One region of the Pseudomonas sp. MM211 genome, then DNA from elsewhere that is predicted to be linked to it. Evidence: predicted binding sites of a transcription regulator. Region 1 holds the regulator's gene; the other holds the start of a gene.

What was found. The regulator sigma-54, encoded in region 1, starts transcription at its own class of promoters, with help from an activator protein. The targets are predictions, from matches to a motif close to ANTGGCATNNANNTTGCTNT.
Region 2: a site for sigma-54 is predicted at 5,787-5,806, ahead of glnA (glutamate--ammonia ligase). Genes of this name have one in related genera too.

Annotation. Positions count from the first base shown of each region.
Region 1 is NZ_CP081942.1:46,537-54,088, forward strand. It holds gene lptC (LPS export ABC transporter periplasmic protein LptC) at 1-533, shown strand, start outside; gene lptA (lipopolysaccharide transport periplasmic protein LptA) at 520-1,062, shown strand; gene lptB (LPS export ABC transporter ATP-binding protein) at 1,065-1,790, shown strand; gene K5Q02_RS00240 (RNA polymerase factor sigma-54) at 1,962-3,470, shown strand; gene hpf (ribosome hibernation-promoting factor, HPF/YfiA family) at 3,554-3,862, shown strand; gene ptsN (PTS IIA-like nitrogen regulatory protein PtsN) at 3,878-4,342, shown strand; gene rapZ (RNase adapter RapZ) at 4,362-5,219, shown strand; gene K5Q02_RS00260 (HPr family phosphocarrier protein) at 5,232-5,504, shown strand; gene K5Q02_RS00265 (ZIP family metal transporter) at 5,511-6,407, opposite strand; gene K5Q02_RS00270 (superoxide dismutase) at 6,441-7,052, opposite strand; gene K5Q02_RS00275 (hypothetical protein) at 7,066-7,515, opposite strand.
Region 2 is NZ_CP081942.1:298,046-305,597, forward strand. It holds gene K5Q02_RS01335 (DUF2339 domain-containing protein) at 1-1,856, opposite strand, end outside; gene typA (translational GTPase TypA) at 2,121-3,941, opposite strand; gene thiI (tRNA uracil 4-sulfurtransferase ThiI) at 4,115-5,569, opposite strand; gene glnA (glutamate--ammonia ligase) at 5,900-7,306, shown strand; gene K5Q02_RS01355 (DUF4124 domain-containing protein) at 7,478-7,552, shown strand, end outside.

The sequences.
Region 1 (7,552 bases):
TCGGCGCCCTGCTGCTGGTGGCAGCCGGGTACTGGAACATCAACCCGGACAGTTTCTCCAGCGCCCCACAGCAGAGCGGCCCGGAAAATCCCATCGACTTCTACGCCGTAAATGCTCGCAGCGTGCAGTACCTGCCCGATGGCAAGGTGCAGAGCGACATGACCAGCGACCGCCTCGAGCACGTGCAAAGCACCGACATCACCCTGCTCACCGAACCGCGCATGAACCTGTTCCGCGGCACCGAACTCCCCTGGAAGGTACGCAGCGCCCGCGGTGAAGTAGGTCCCGATGGCGAAGAGGTCGAGTTGATCGACCAGGTTCGCGTTGAACGCACAGACGAAAAGGGCCGCGCCACTATACTTACCACCAGCCGCCTGACCGTATTCCCACAGAAGGAATATGCGCAGACCCAGCAAGCCGTTAGAATCGACGCGGCCAACGGGGTGACCACGGCACAAGGAATGAAAGCGTACTTGAATGACGGCAGGATGCTCCTGCAGTCCAACGTAAGAGGCCAGCATGAGGTTCGTTAAAACCCTCCCCCTACTTCTCAGCCTCGGCGCCACGCTCGGAAGCGCAAGCGCCTGGGCTCTGCCGAGCGACCGCGATCAACCGATCCGCGTGCAGGCCGACAGTGCTGAGCTGGACGACAAGCAAGGCGTGGCGGTGTACCGCGGCGATGTCGTCATCACTCAGGGCACTCTAAAAATCACTGGCGACACCGTCACCATCACCCAGAATGCACAGGGTGAAGTCGATGTGTTCACCTCGGTGGGCAAACCAGCCTATTACGAGCAGAAACCCTCGATCGACAAGCAAATCGTCAAGGCTTACGGCTTGACCATCCAGTACTTCGCGGCCAATGAGCGCATCGTACTGATCGACCAGGCCAAGGTGGTTCAGGAAGGCAACACCTTCGAAGGCGAGAAGATCGTCTATGACACCCAGCGCCAGATCGTCAATGCTGGCCGCGCCACGGGCAGCAACGTGTCGACCCCGCGCCCGCGTATCGACATGGTGATCCAGCCGCAGAAGAAACCCGCCGCCGAGCAGGGCCAATAACGATGGCGATTTTGAAAGCCCAGCACTTGGCCAAAAGCTATAAAGGCCGCCAGGTCGTTCGTGACGTCAGCCTGAGCATCGAAAGCGGCCAGATTGTTGGCCTGCTCGGCCCCAACGGCGCCGGCAAGACCACCTGTTTCTACATGATCGTCGGCTTGGTTCAGGCCGATCAGGGTCGCGTACTGATCGACGATCTCGACGTCAGCCACCAGCCCATGCATGGCCGTGCTCGCGCCGGGATCGGCTACCTGCCTCAGGAAGCCTCGATCTTTCGCAAGCTGAGTGTCTCCGACAACATCATGGCGATCCTGGAAACACGCAAGGATCTCAACCGCGCGCAGCGTCTGCAGGAGCTGGAAGGTCTGTTGCAGGAATTCCACATAACGCACATCCGCGACAACCTGGGCATGAGCCTCTCGGGTGGTGAGCGTCGCCGCGTGGAGATCGCCCGCGCCCTCGCCACTTCGCCGAAATTCATCCTTCTCGATGAGCCCTTCGCCGGCGTCGACCCGATCTCGGTCGGTGACATCAAGCAAATCATTCACCACCTCAAGGCCAAAGGCATTGGCGTGCTGATCACCGACCACAACGTGCGCGAAACCCTGGATATCTGCGAAACCGCCTATATCGTCAGCGACGGCCAACTGATCGCCGAGGGTGACTCCGCTGCGATCCTGGCCAACCAGGTGGTTAAGGAAGTTTACCTGGGCCACGAATTCCGCCTGTAACGGATTTCCCGCCGATGAGTACCCCTGAGAGCCTGTTACCCCACGACATGGTCGTAATGAAATGGTAACGGGCTCTAGGCAAAACACTCGGGTTCAGGCATATAATTTGCTTCCTAGTGGCGCTTTGGCGCCCTGTCGTGGATCGCGCACAGACGCCAGATAAGGTCTGCAATGAAACCATCGCTAGTCCTGAAAATGGGCCAGCAGCTGACGATGACACCGCAGCTGCAACAAGCCATTCGCCTGCTCCAACTGTCGACTCTGGATCTGCAACAGGAGATCCAGGAGGCACTGGAGTCAAACCCGATGCTCGAGCGTCAGGAAGAAGGCGACGACTTCGACAATTCGGATCCCATGGCCGACGGCGCGGAAAGTGCACCCACCGCGGCCGCCCAGGAAGAGAAATTTCAGGAGCCGACTTTCCAGGAAAACACCCAGACCGTCGATAACCTTGAAGAAGGCGATTGGGGCGAGCGTATCCCCAGCGAGCTGCCGGTCGACACCGCTTGGGAAGACGTCTACCAGACCAGCGCCAGCAGCCTGCCGAGCAATGATGATGACGAATGGGACTTCACCACTCGCACCTCCGCTGGCGAAAGCCTGCAGAGCCACATGCTCTGGCAGCTCAATCTGGCACCGATGTCCGACAAGGATCGCCTGATCGCCGTCACCCTGATCGACTGCATCAACGGTCAGGGCTACCTCGAAGAAACCCTCGAAGAAATCACCGACGCCTTCGACCCAGAACTCGATGTCGAGCTCGATGAAGTCGAAGCCGTGCTGCACCGCATCCAGCAGTTCGAACCGTCCGGCATCGCCGCCCGTGACCTGCGTGAATGCCTGCTACTGCAACTGCGCCAGCTGCCGGCCAACACGCCCTGGTTGAGCGAGGCCCTGCGCCTCACTGGCGATTATCTCGACCTGCTCGGCAGCCGCGACTACAGCCAGTTGATGCGCCGCATGAAGCTCAAGGAAGACGAGCTGCGCCCGGTCATCGAGCTGATTCAAAGCCTCAACCCGCGCCCTGGCTCGCAGATCGAATCAAGCGAGCCCGAGTACGTGGTGCCTGACGTGATCGTGCGCAAGCACAACGATCGCTGGCTGGTAGAGCTCAACCAGGAAGCCATGCCGCGCCTGCGCGTCAACGCACAGTACGCAGGCTTCGTGAAACGTGCCGACTCCAGCGCCGACAACACCTTCATGCGCAATCAGTTGCAGGAAGCGCGCTGGTTCATCAAGAGCCTGCAGAGCCGCAACGAGACCCTGATGAAGGTCGCGACGCAGATCGTCGAGCACCAGCGCGGCTTCCTCGACTACGGCGACGAAGCCATGAAGCCGCTGGTGCTGCATGACATCGCGGAAGCAGTAGGCATGCACGAGTCGACCATCTCACGAGTCACCACCCAGAAATACATGCATACACCGCGTGGCATTTACGAGCTGAAATACTTCTTCTCCAGCCACGTCAGCACCTCCGAAGGCGGCGAATGTTCCTCCACCGCGATTCGCGCGATCATCAAAAAACTGGTCGCTGCGGAAAATGCGAAAAAGCCATTGAGCGATAGCAAGATCGCTGGTTTACTGGAAGCACAGGGCATTCAAGTGGCGCGCCGCACAGTCGCCAAGTACCGTGAATCGCTCGGTATAGCGCCTTCGAGCGAACGCAAACGGCTGATGTAAGGTGCCCTTGTAGCAATATGCCCCAGTGTTCCTGCGGCAGGCCCAACGCCTGCCACTCACACACGGCAACAAGGAGAAGCGGTATGCAAGTCAACATCAGTGGACACCAGCTGGATGTGACAGACGCACTACGCAGCTACATCGAAGAAAAGCTCGGACGTCTCGAGCGGCACTTCGACAAGATCACCAACGTGCAGGTCATCCTGGAGGTCGAGAAGCTCAAGCAGAAAGTCGAAGCTACCTTGCATATCGCCGGAGGCGAAGTGGTGGCCAATGCCGAGCATGAAGACATGTACGCTGCAATCGATCTACTGACCGACAAACTCGACCGCCAACTCATCAAGCACAAGGAAAAACAGCTCGACCGCCAGCAGGGCGCAATGGCCCGCTGACCTCGTCCTTCTCCTATGATCCGACTTGAAAATATCCTGACCCCCGGCCGTTCCCTCGTGAACGTGCCGGGTGGCAGTAAAAAGCGTGTACTCGAACAGATTGCTGCCGTGATCGCGCGCGACTTGCCCGATCTCGATGGCCAGACCATCTATGCAAGCCTGATTGCCCGTGAAAAGCTCGGCTCGACCGGTTTTGGTAATGGCATCGCCATCCCTCACTGCCGCCTGCCCGGCTGCAGCTCACCGATCAGTGCACTGCTGAAACTCGATGCTGCGGTCGACTTCGACGCTATCGACGGCGCGCCCGTCGATCTGCTGTTCGTGCTGCTGGTGCCCGAAGCGGCGACCGATGAGCACCTGGAACTGCTGCGCCAGATCGCCAGCATGTTCGACCGCGAGGACGTTCGCGAGCGACTGCGCCAGGCTCAAGACAGTGAGTCGCTGTACCAGACCGTAGTGAACGTGCAGAACGGCCAATAGCCCTACACAGGATGAGCCCATGCGCCTGATTATCGTCAGCGGCCGTTCCGGCTCAGGCAAGAGCACCGCTCTCGACGTGCTCGAGGACAACGGTTTCTATTGCATCGACAACCTGCCTGCCGGCCTGCTTCCCGAGCTGGCCGAACGGGCGTTGTTGCATACCGAGCTATTGCACCCGCAAGTGGCGGTGTCGATAGACGCACGCAACCTGCCTAGCCAGCTCAAGCGCTTTTCCGAACTGCTTGATGAAGTGCGCGGCCGCAACATCCGTTGCGATGTCCTGTATCTGGATGCCAGCGAAGAAACCCTGCTCAAGCGCTTTTCGGAGACGCGCAGACGTCACCCGCTGACCAACGACCAGCGCTCGCTGGCCGAAGCCATGGTCGACGAGACCAAACTGCTCAGCCCGATCATCGACCGTGCCGACCTGAAGATCGACACCACTCACCTGAATCTTTATCAGTTGCGCGACACCCTCAAGCTGCGCCTGCTCAACCAGCCGGAGCCGGGCACTGCCTATCTGATCGAATCCTTCGGTTTTAAACGGGGAATGCCGGTGGATGCAGACCTGGTGTTCGACGTACGCTGCCTGCCCAACCCCTACTGGAAGCCTGAACTGCGTGACTTCACCGGCCTCGAACAGCCCGTAGAGGAATACCTGGCCGCCCAAGAGGACGTCCAGGACATGTACCAGGACATCTTCACCTACCTGCACAAATGGCTGCCGCGCTTCGCCGCCAGCAACCGCTCCTACGTCACCGTTGCGATTGGCTGCACCGGCGGCCATCATCGTTCGGTGTACCTAGCCAACCGCCTGGGGCATGCCCTCAAACCGCTGCTGAAGAACGTTCAGATCCGCCACCGCGACCTCAGTTAAGGAATTGCCGCGATGCCCGCCTGTGAAATCACCATCATCAACAAACTCGGCCTGCACGCGCGTGCGGCCGCCAAGTTCGTCGGGGTCGCAGGGCGTTTTCCCTGCCAGGTGAGAATCGGGCGCAGCGTCGAGAGCCTGGTAGATGGCAAGAGCATCATGGCGGTGATGATGCTCGCCGCCGGCAAGGGCACCATCGTGCATCTGGCGACCGAGGGCGAGCGGGAAGAGGAAGCACTGCAGGCGCTGATTGACCTGATCAATAACTACTTCGACGAAGGCGAGTGATCGCCCTCAGACGTTCAGGGCATTGCCCACAGCCAACATCAGCACGAACCCCGACGCAAAACCCAGTACGGCCGGTGGCATGTCACTGCGTCGATACAGCTTGGGAATGATCTCGCGTATCACCACCAAGAGCATTGCCCCCGCCGCGATCGCCAGCCCCCAGGGCAGCAACTGCAACGACACGCCGACCAACCAGGCCGAAAGCAGCGCGAACATCGGCTCGACCAACCCGGAGGCGGCGCCGCAGAAAACCGCCTTCCATCGCGACATTCCCGCCCCCGCCAGCACCAGGGCGATAATCAGCCCCTCGGGCACGTCCTGCAACGCAATCCCCAGCGCCAATCCATCGGCATTCGACAGATTGGCCGCGGCCGCCACACCGACCGCCATTCCTTCCGGCACGTTGTGCAGAACGATGGCGATAACGAACAGCCAGACGCTCAAGCCGACGCCCTGATCTGCCCGCAGGCTCGCTCGCGATGTACGAGACAACCAGTGGCCCAGCGCCCATAAGGCACCAGCACCGAGCACCACTCCCGCGGCGACCAGCAGCGAGCCCTGACTAGCGGTCAGGCTCTGCTCGTGAGTCAGCTGAAAAGCTGGCGGGAGTAGTGAAAAAAGACTGGCAGCGAGCATCATGCCCCCACCGAAACCCAGCATGGCCGTGTAAGAACGTGCCGAAATGCTGCGCATGAAAATAACTGGCAAGGCGCCCAGGGCTGTGCCAAGAGCACACAGCATGCCGCCTTGCCAGGCATACCACAGAGCCGGCGAAAGCCGGCTCTGCAAACCACTCCAGACCTTGATGGCAAGGATGGTGCCGCCGACGACGAGCAGCATCAGTCCCAATGCATAGCGAAAGGAACGGCCATTGACCGCGATCAACTCGTGCAGTGGGCTCATGCGTACACTCGATGCCGGCTCATAGGCATGCAATCAAGCCAGAGCGGCCTGATAGCGACGCGCTACTTCGGCCCAATCGACGACGTTGTAAAACGCACCGATGTATTCGGGGCGACGGTTCTGGTAGCGCAGGTAGTAGGCATGCTCCCACACGTCCAGACCCAGAATCGGCGTATTACCGTTCATCAACGGGCTGTCCTGGTTGCCGGTGCTTTCAACCACCAGCTTCTTCTGTGGCGTTACGCTGAGCCAGGCCCAGCCGCTGCCGAAGCGGGTAAGTGCGGCTTTGGTGAAGGCTTCCTTGAAAGCCTCCAGGCCACCCAGCTGGCTGTCGATGGCGGCTTTCAACTCACCTTGGGGCTCACCACCGCCACTGGTGCTCATCACGGTCCAGAACAGCGAATGGTTGGCATGCCCACCACCGTTGTTGATCACCGCACCGCGCTTGTCTTCCGGCACTTCCTTGAGGCGAGTGAGCAGCTCTTCGACCGGCAGCTCGCCAAGCGAGTTGCCTTCCAGAGCGGCATTGAGGTTGTTGACGTAGGTCTGGTGGTGCTTGCTGTGATGGATTTCCATGGTTTGCGCATCGATGTGCGGTTCCAGGGCATCGTAGGCGTAAGGCAGAGCAGGCAGGCTATACGGCATGGTTTCACTCCTTCTAATGGTACTGACGAACGACAGACGCTGGGCGTTCTGCCGGTGAAGCATCGCCAGGCGCATGAGCGCCCAACAATCGATCCGTACGGGGGTAGGCCCCGTGCTCGGCGACAAAGTTCAACAGACTGGTGTAGGTTCGGCCGCTGTGATTGAGCGCAGCCTGGCGCAAAGACGGCGACAGGTGCTCACTGCCCATGCAGCGCAGCAGGTGTTCATGGCAGGCACAGAGGTGCTCGGCGGACTCTTCCGGATGACCGATCATCAGTTGCAGATCGGCCAGGTTGTGCTGAGAAACGACGAAAGCCGCCACCGCAGCATCGGCATCCCGCCAGCGCTCGAACAGTACCTGGGCAAGCGCCAGCGCCTGCAGATACTGCTCCCGCGCCTCGACCCAGGAACCTTCGGCGAAGTAGCGGTTACCGGCCTGGATGAGTCGCTTCCACTGCTCCATGGGATTGCCTCCTCGCCCTGAGGCGAAAATGCGCAGG
Region 2 (7,552 bases), 250 kb from region 1:
TACAACCCGGCAAGTAGCGTCGCCACCCCCGCCACGGCCCAGGCGGCAGCGGTGCCGTAGGGGCCGAAGCTCAGTGGAGCCATCAGGTAGAGGAATGCCAGGCCGCCATAAGCCAACATGGGTTGCAGGCGACGCTCGCGATCCGCCACCTGGGCTCCCGCACCACGCAGCTGCATAAAACTGAAAAGCAGTGCCGCACCGAGCATCAGTGCGCCGAGTGCCGAACCCTCGAGCAAGGTTTCATCGCCAGAGCGCACGCCCCACAGATATGCCACTGCCGCGCCCACCTGCAGCAGCAGGGCGAACAGACGCGCGAACAGCCGTTGCTGACGCAACGCCAGCCAGTACAGGCCAGCGCCTTCGACCGCCCAGGCGGCGGACGTCCAGCGCGCATCCAGGCCCAAAGGAATGGCCAGGGTGGCGAAGATCACACCCAACGCCAAACAGGTTTCCATCAGCAGCACAGCGCGCCCTGGCGCACGCGCAACCAGTAGCCGGGCCAGCAGCATGTACAGCATGCCCATGGCCAGAGCGCTGAATGCAGGGCCGAACGGCAGGTGCTGAACCACCGCGTATTGCAGACCGAAGCCCACCAGTGGTGTGCCGAACAGCACGCTGCCGTCGACGTAACCGGCCTGACGCGCCGACCACTTGAGCAGGGCCTCACGGGAATCGTTTTCCGGTTCACTCGGTGCTTCGAGCAGACGCCGTCGGGCGAACAACAGGCCGATGGCTACGTACATCAGGAAGAACAGCAGCAGGAAGGCCTGAGTGCTGGGCCACAGATCCGTGGTGTAGGAGCGCAGGCCCCAGGCCAGGCCGATACCGAAGGTGCCGACGAAACCGATCAGATTGAGCTCGCGCCAGGCCTTGAACCAGGCAATGGCGAAGATCCCGGCGTTGAGCAAGGCAAAATAGCTGAACAGGGCGACGTGACTGCCGCCACCACTGGAGGCCAGGATCGGTGCGGCGAAACCGCCAAGCGCCGCCGCGGCAGCCAGACCACGAGCGTCCTGCAGGATGGCCAGCACGGCCGAGCAGAGGGTCACCACCACCAGCAGCCCCATCGCCACTTGCGGGGAAAGCAGAGGATGCAGACGCATGGCCGCGAATACCGTCAGGTACAACACGGCGATACCGCCGCCCTGCATCAGCAAGGCATAGGCAGGCCGCCGCTGACGCAGCCACCAGCCCAGCGCCAGCAGAGCGATCGCCGCCAGCGCCACACCGGCGTAGCGCAACTCGATGGCGACCACCACACGCTCGGAGGCGTAACGCAGCAGGAAGGCCAGGCCCAGGAACAGCAGCACCAGGCCCACACGCAAGACGGTGTTGCCGCCGAGCAGCCAGGTTCGCGCCGCAGCGACGCCACGGTCGATCCAGGTCGGTGCTGGCAGCTCGATGACGCGTGCGGCAGCCGCTACGGGCGGCGCGGCAGGTAGCTCTACGGCTGGCTTGTGGCTCGGCTGTGCTGGCGGCGTGACGGCAGGCAGCACCAACTCAAGCTCCCACTCACGCTCGACAGGCGCCGCTGCGGCAGACTCCACTGGGGCCTGAATCGGCGGCACTTCCGCCTGTTCAGGCGCCGTATCGGTGCGCGGCTGCGCAGCCTCCTGCTCCAGGCGCACCAGACGCTCGTGCAGGTCGCCAGTACCATGGTTGAAGCGGGCAATCAGATCCGCCAGGGATTTGCGCAGCGCCTCATTCTGAAGCCGCAACGCATGCAGCGTAAACGCCTGCCCCGCTGCCAGACCGAGCACGGCGCCCAGCGCCGCCCCCGCCATCGTCTCTCCCGTTGTCGCGCCGAGCACCAGCGCCCCAAGCACCAGCCCTATCAGCATGAAAATCCATTGCATGCACTCAAATCCTTGATGAGAAACGATCCATGCCGACCCACGGGCTGACCGAGGCTGCAGTATATGAGCTCCAGACGGATTGGTACTGGAGCCGCTCACAATTGCAATCAACGGTTGGCGTCTTGGCCCAAACGACGAAATGGCTGGCCGTCACTTCTGATCTCCCGCCGCAGGCGGAAGACCGTGTTTCGGCCCGAATGGCAGACAAAGAAAAGCCCCCGCAGGCTCGCGCCGGCGGGGGCTTTCTAGTCAGCTAGAACTGGATCAGTTCTTGGCTTTCTTGGCAGCGCGGGTACGCTCGCCTTCGTCGAGGATCTTCTTGCGAAGACGGATCGACTTAGGGGTCACTTCGCACAGCTCGTCGTCCTGGATGAATTCCAGAGCCTGTTCCAGGGTGAAGCGAACCGGCGGAACCAGGGCGATGGTTTCGTCTTTACCCGAAGCACGCATGTTGTCGAGCTTCTTGCCTTTGGTTGGGTTGACGCCCAGGTCGTTGTCGCGGCTGTTCAGGCCGACGATCTGACCGTTGTAGATTTCCTGGCCGTGCTCGACGAACAGCTTGCCGCGCGCCTGCAGGGTTTCCAGGGAGTAGGTCAGTGCCTTGCCGGTATCGATCGACACCAGTACGCCGTTCTGACGGCCAGACATGTGGCCCGACTTCATCACGTCGTAACGGTCGAAGATCGAGGTCAGGATGCCAGCACCGTTGGTCAGGGTCAGGAACTGGTTACGGAAACCGATCAGACCACGCGCCGGGATGTTGTATTCCAGGCGTACACGGCCCTTGCCATCCGGCACCATGTTGCTTAGGTCACCCTTACGCAGGCCCATCTCTTCCATGACCTTGCCCTGAGCTTCTTCAGGGATGTCGATGGTGACGTTCTCGAACGGCTCCTGCTTGACGCCGCCCACTTCGCGAATGATCACTTCCGGACGACCAACGCCCATTTCGAAACCTTCGCGACGCATGTTTTCGATCAGTACCGACAGGTGCAGCTCACCACGGCCAGAGACCTTGAACTTGTCAGCCGAGTCGCCTTCTTCAACGCGCAGAGCAACGTTGTACAGCAGCTCCTTGTCCAGACGCTCCTTGATGTTACGGCTGGTGACGAACTTGCCTTCTTTACCGCAGAACGGCGAATCGTTGACCTGGAAGGTCATGGAAACGGTCGGCTCGTCGACGGTCAGCGGCTTCATCGCTTCGACATTGTTGATGTCGCACAGGGTGTCGGAGATGAACAGCTGATCCATACCGCTGATGCACACGATGTCACCGGCAGAGGCTTCTTCGACGTCAACGCGGTGCAGGCCGTGGTGACCCATCAGCTTGAGGATACGACCATTGCGGCGTTTGCCGTCGGCGTCGATGGCGACTACCGGAGTGTTCGGCTTGACGCGGCCACGGGCGATACGGCCTACACCGATGATGCCGAGGAAGCTGTTGTAGTCCAGTGCCGAGATTTGCATCTGGAACGGGCCGTCACGGTCAACTTTTGGCGCAGGTACGTTGTCGACGATCGACTGGTACAGCGGGGCCATGTCTTCAGCCATCTCGGTGTGGTCGAGACCGGCGATGCCGTTCAGGGCCGAGGCGTAGACGACTTTGAAGTCCAGCTGTTCTTCGGTGGCACCGAGGTTGTCGAACAGGTCGAAGATCTGATCCAGAACCCAGTCTGGACGCGCGCCTGGGCGGTCGACCTTGTTGATGACCACGATCGGACGCAGGCCAGCTTCGAAAGCCTTCTTGGTCACGAAGCGGGTTTGCGGCATCGGGCCGTCTTGAGCATCGACCAGCAGCAGTACGGAGTCGACCATCGACATCACGCGTTCTACTTCACCGCCGAAGTCGGCGTGGCCGGGGGTGTCGACGATGTTGATGTGGTAGCCGTTCCAGTTGATCGCGGTGTTCTTCGCGAGAATGGTAATGCCACGCTCTTTTTCCTGGTCGTTGCTGTCCATCACGCGCTCGTCGTTGAGCTCGTTGCGCTCCAGGGTGCCGGACTGACGCAGGAGCTTGTCGACCAGGGTGGTTTTGCCATGGTCAACGTGGGCAATGATGGCGATGTTGCGTAGATTCTCGATCACAGTAGTGGTCTCGTAGGTTGGGTCGGGCTACCCAGCAGTTGCATTCAGCGGCCCAACGCGAAAAATCGGGATTAAGGATAAAGGCAGAACGTTAACAATGTGTGGCGACAATGCCGCCGCGAATCGGGTCGGGAGGTCGGTGGCGGATACTGCCGCCATTCAGCCCAGGCGTTTTATGCCGGACGATAAACGCGCACATTGGCATGTCCCTCGCTCAGCAGGTGATGAGCATGCAAGCGGCTCATCACGCCCTTGTCGCAGTAAAGGAGGTACTGGCGGCTCGCATCCAGCTCCTTGAAACGGTTGTTCAGTGCATAGAACGGCATGGCCTGCACGTCGACGCCAGGCAGTTGCAGCGGCTCATCCTCGACCAGATCGGGATGACGAATATCGATGACCACATGGCTGGGCAGTGCCTCGGCCAGCTCCTCGACCTGAATATCCTGGCCCAGCTCTTCGATCACCCGATCTATCGGCAGCAGGCGTGCCCGCTCCAGCGCGCGCTCAAGCACCGCCATGTCGAACTGTTGCTCTTCATGGACGACGCGATGCGGCTTTGCCTTGGTGGTCGGGTTCACCGAGATCACGCCGCAGTACTCAGGCATGTGCCGGGCGAACTCGGCAGTACCGATGGCCTCGGCGGTGTCGATGATGTCCTGCTTGTGGCTGGCGATCAGGGGACGCAGCACCAGCTTGTCAGTAACCGAATCGATCACCGAGAGGTTTGGCAGGGTCTGGCTGGATACCTGGCTGATCGCTTCACCGGTGACCAGCGCATCGATCTGCAGGCGGTCGGCCAGTCGGCTGGCGACGCGCAGCATCATACGCTTGAGGGTCACACCCATGTAGCTGTTGTCGACCTTGCCGAGAATCTCGCCGAGCACTTCCTCGAACGGCACGCTGATAAACAGCACGCGCTGCGAGCGACCGTACTTCTGCCACAGATAATGGGCGACTTCCATCACACCCAGTTCGTGGGCACGACCACCGAGATTGAAGAAACAGAAATGGGTCATCAGGCCGCGACGCATGATCTGGTAGGCGGCGACGGTGGAGTCGAAACCACCGGACATCAGCACCAGAGTCTGCTCCAGCGAGCCCAGCGGATAACCGCCCATGCCCGGATGCTGATGATGAATGACGAACAGGCGCTGATCGCGGATCTCGATGCGCACCTCGACCTCGGGCTTCTTCAGATCGATACCCGCAGCGCCGCATTGCTGGCGCAACTGGCTGCCGACATGACGCTCGACATCGATAGAGGAGAAAGAATGCCGGCCACCGCGCTTGCAGCGCACCGAAAAGATCTTGCCCGGCAACAGGTCACCGTAATGAAGCTTGCACTTTTCGACGATATCGTCGAAGTCGCCCAGCGGGTATTCGTCGATCTGCAGAAAATGCACGATGCCCGGCACGCAGCTCAGGCGCTCCACGAGCTCGTGCAGAAGCTTGGCCTCGGTGACCTCGGTCTTCACTTCCAGATTGTCCCAGACACCGGTCACCTGCAGTTGCGGATCGAGATCACGCGTGACTGCACGGATGTTCTTGGCCAACTGCCGGATGAAGTTCTTACGAACCGGCGGGCTCTTGATGGTGATTTCCGGAAAGACTTTGACGATCAATTTCATGGGAGCAAATGTCGGGCACCAGTGCCTGAAAAACAGGGGCGCGGATTATAGCGGAAATTGCTCAAGCTTTGATCAAAAATCCTAAAACATTCCTGGCTCGCACCAAAGAAGTGCGCCATCTTATTTTATCGCACCAATAAGGAGCCTTCTCACACTCCGTCGATGCAAGGATACCCGCGCCAGCGCTGGTTTTCAGGGCATAAGCCCATCACGGGGCACTGGCATGCAAATTGCTCCCTTGTGAGGCAGGGTGTCCTGGCAGACCATCTTGCCCGGCGTCACGAACTCAAAGAAGGGTTAATAGAAGACCCTATCCACCTGGAGGACAACATGTCTAAGGCTGTTCAACTAATCAAAGAACACGACGTGAAGTGGGTTGACCTGCGCTTCACCGACACCAAGGGCAAGCAGCACCACGTGACCATGCCGGCCCGTGATGCCCTGGACGACGAATTCTTCGAAGTCGGCAAGATGTTCGACGGTTCCTCCATTCATGGCTGGAAAGGCATCGAAGCCTCCGACATGATCCTGCTGCCAGACGACAGCACTGCCGTTCTCGATCCGTTCACCGAAGAGCCGACCCTTATCCTGGTCTGCGACATCATCGAGCCGAGCACCATGCAAGGCTACGATCGTGACCCGCGCTCCATCGCTCGTCGCGCCGAGGAATACCTGAAGACCACCGGTATCGGTGACACCGTATTCGTTGGCCCGGAGCCAGAGTTCTTCATCTTCGACGAAGTGAAGTTCAAGTCCGACATCTCTGGGTCCATGTTCAAGATCTACTCCGAACAAGGCTCCTGGAACACCGACGCCGACATCGAAGGCGGCAACAAGGGCCACCGCCCAGCCGTTAAAGGTGGTTACTTCCCAGTTCCGCCGTGCGACCACGACCACGAAATCCGTACTGCCATGTGTAATGCCATGGAAGAAATGGGCCTGGTCATCGAAGTTCACCACCACGAAGTGGCGACTGCCGGTCAGAACGAAATCGGCGTGAAGTTCAACACCCTGGTAGCCAAGGCTGACGAAACTCAGACCCTGAAGTACTGCGTGCACAACGTGGCCGATGCCTACGGCAAAACCGCTACCTTCATGCCGAAGCCGCTGTATGGCGACAACGGCTCGGGCATGCACGTACACATCTCGGTTTCCAAAGACGGCAAGAACACCTTCGCGGGTGAAGGCTATGCCGGTCTGTCCGAAACCGCTCTGTACTTCATCGGCGGCATCATCAAACACGGTAAGGCCCTGAACGGCTTCACCAACCCGTCGACCAACTCCTACAAGCGTCTGGTTCCAGGCTTCGAAGCGCCGGTCATGCTGGCCTACTCGGCTCGTAACCGTTCCGCCTCGATCCGTATCCCGTACGTTTCCAGCCCGAAAGCCCGCCGCATCGAAGCTCGCTTCCCGGATCCGGCTGCCAACCCCTACCTGGCCTTCGCAGCTCTGCTGATGGCCGGCCTGGACGGCATCCAGAACAAGATCCACCCTGGCGACGCTGCGGACAAGAACCTGTACGACCTGCCGCCGGAAGAAGGCAAGCTGATCCCGCAGGTTTGCGGCAGCCTGAAAGAAGCCCTGGAAGAGCTGGACAAGGGCCGTGCGTTCCTGACCAAGGGCGGCGTGTTCTCCGACGACTTCATCGATGCCTACATCGAGCTGAAATCGGAAGAAGAAATCAAAGTGCGCACCTTCGTGCACCCGCTGGAATACGACCTGTACTACAGCGTCTAAGCCAGCCTCGCTGCGCCTAGCAGCGTGACGAAAAACCTCTCCGGTTTTGCCGGGGAGGTTTTTTTATGCCCTCCATTTCATGGGCAAGTGCAAATCCTCGAAGCAGCATGCTTGCCAGCACGTCGCCGCAGTGCAAGGCTACTCACATCATCCAGATCGGAGACCGGCCCAATGCGCCGTACGCTCGCTTGCCTGTTGCTGATACTGGCCCTGCCGGTCAGCGCACAGATCTACAAGTACACCGAT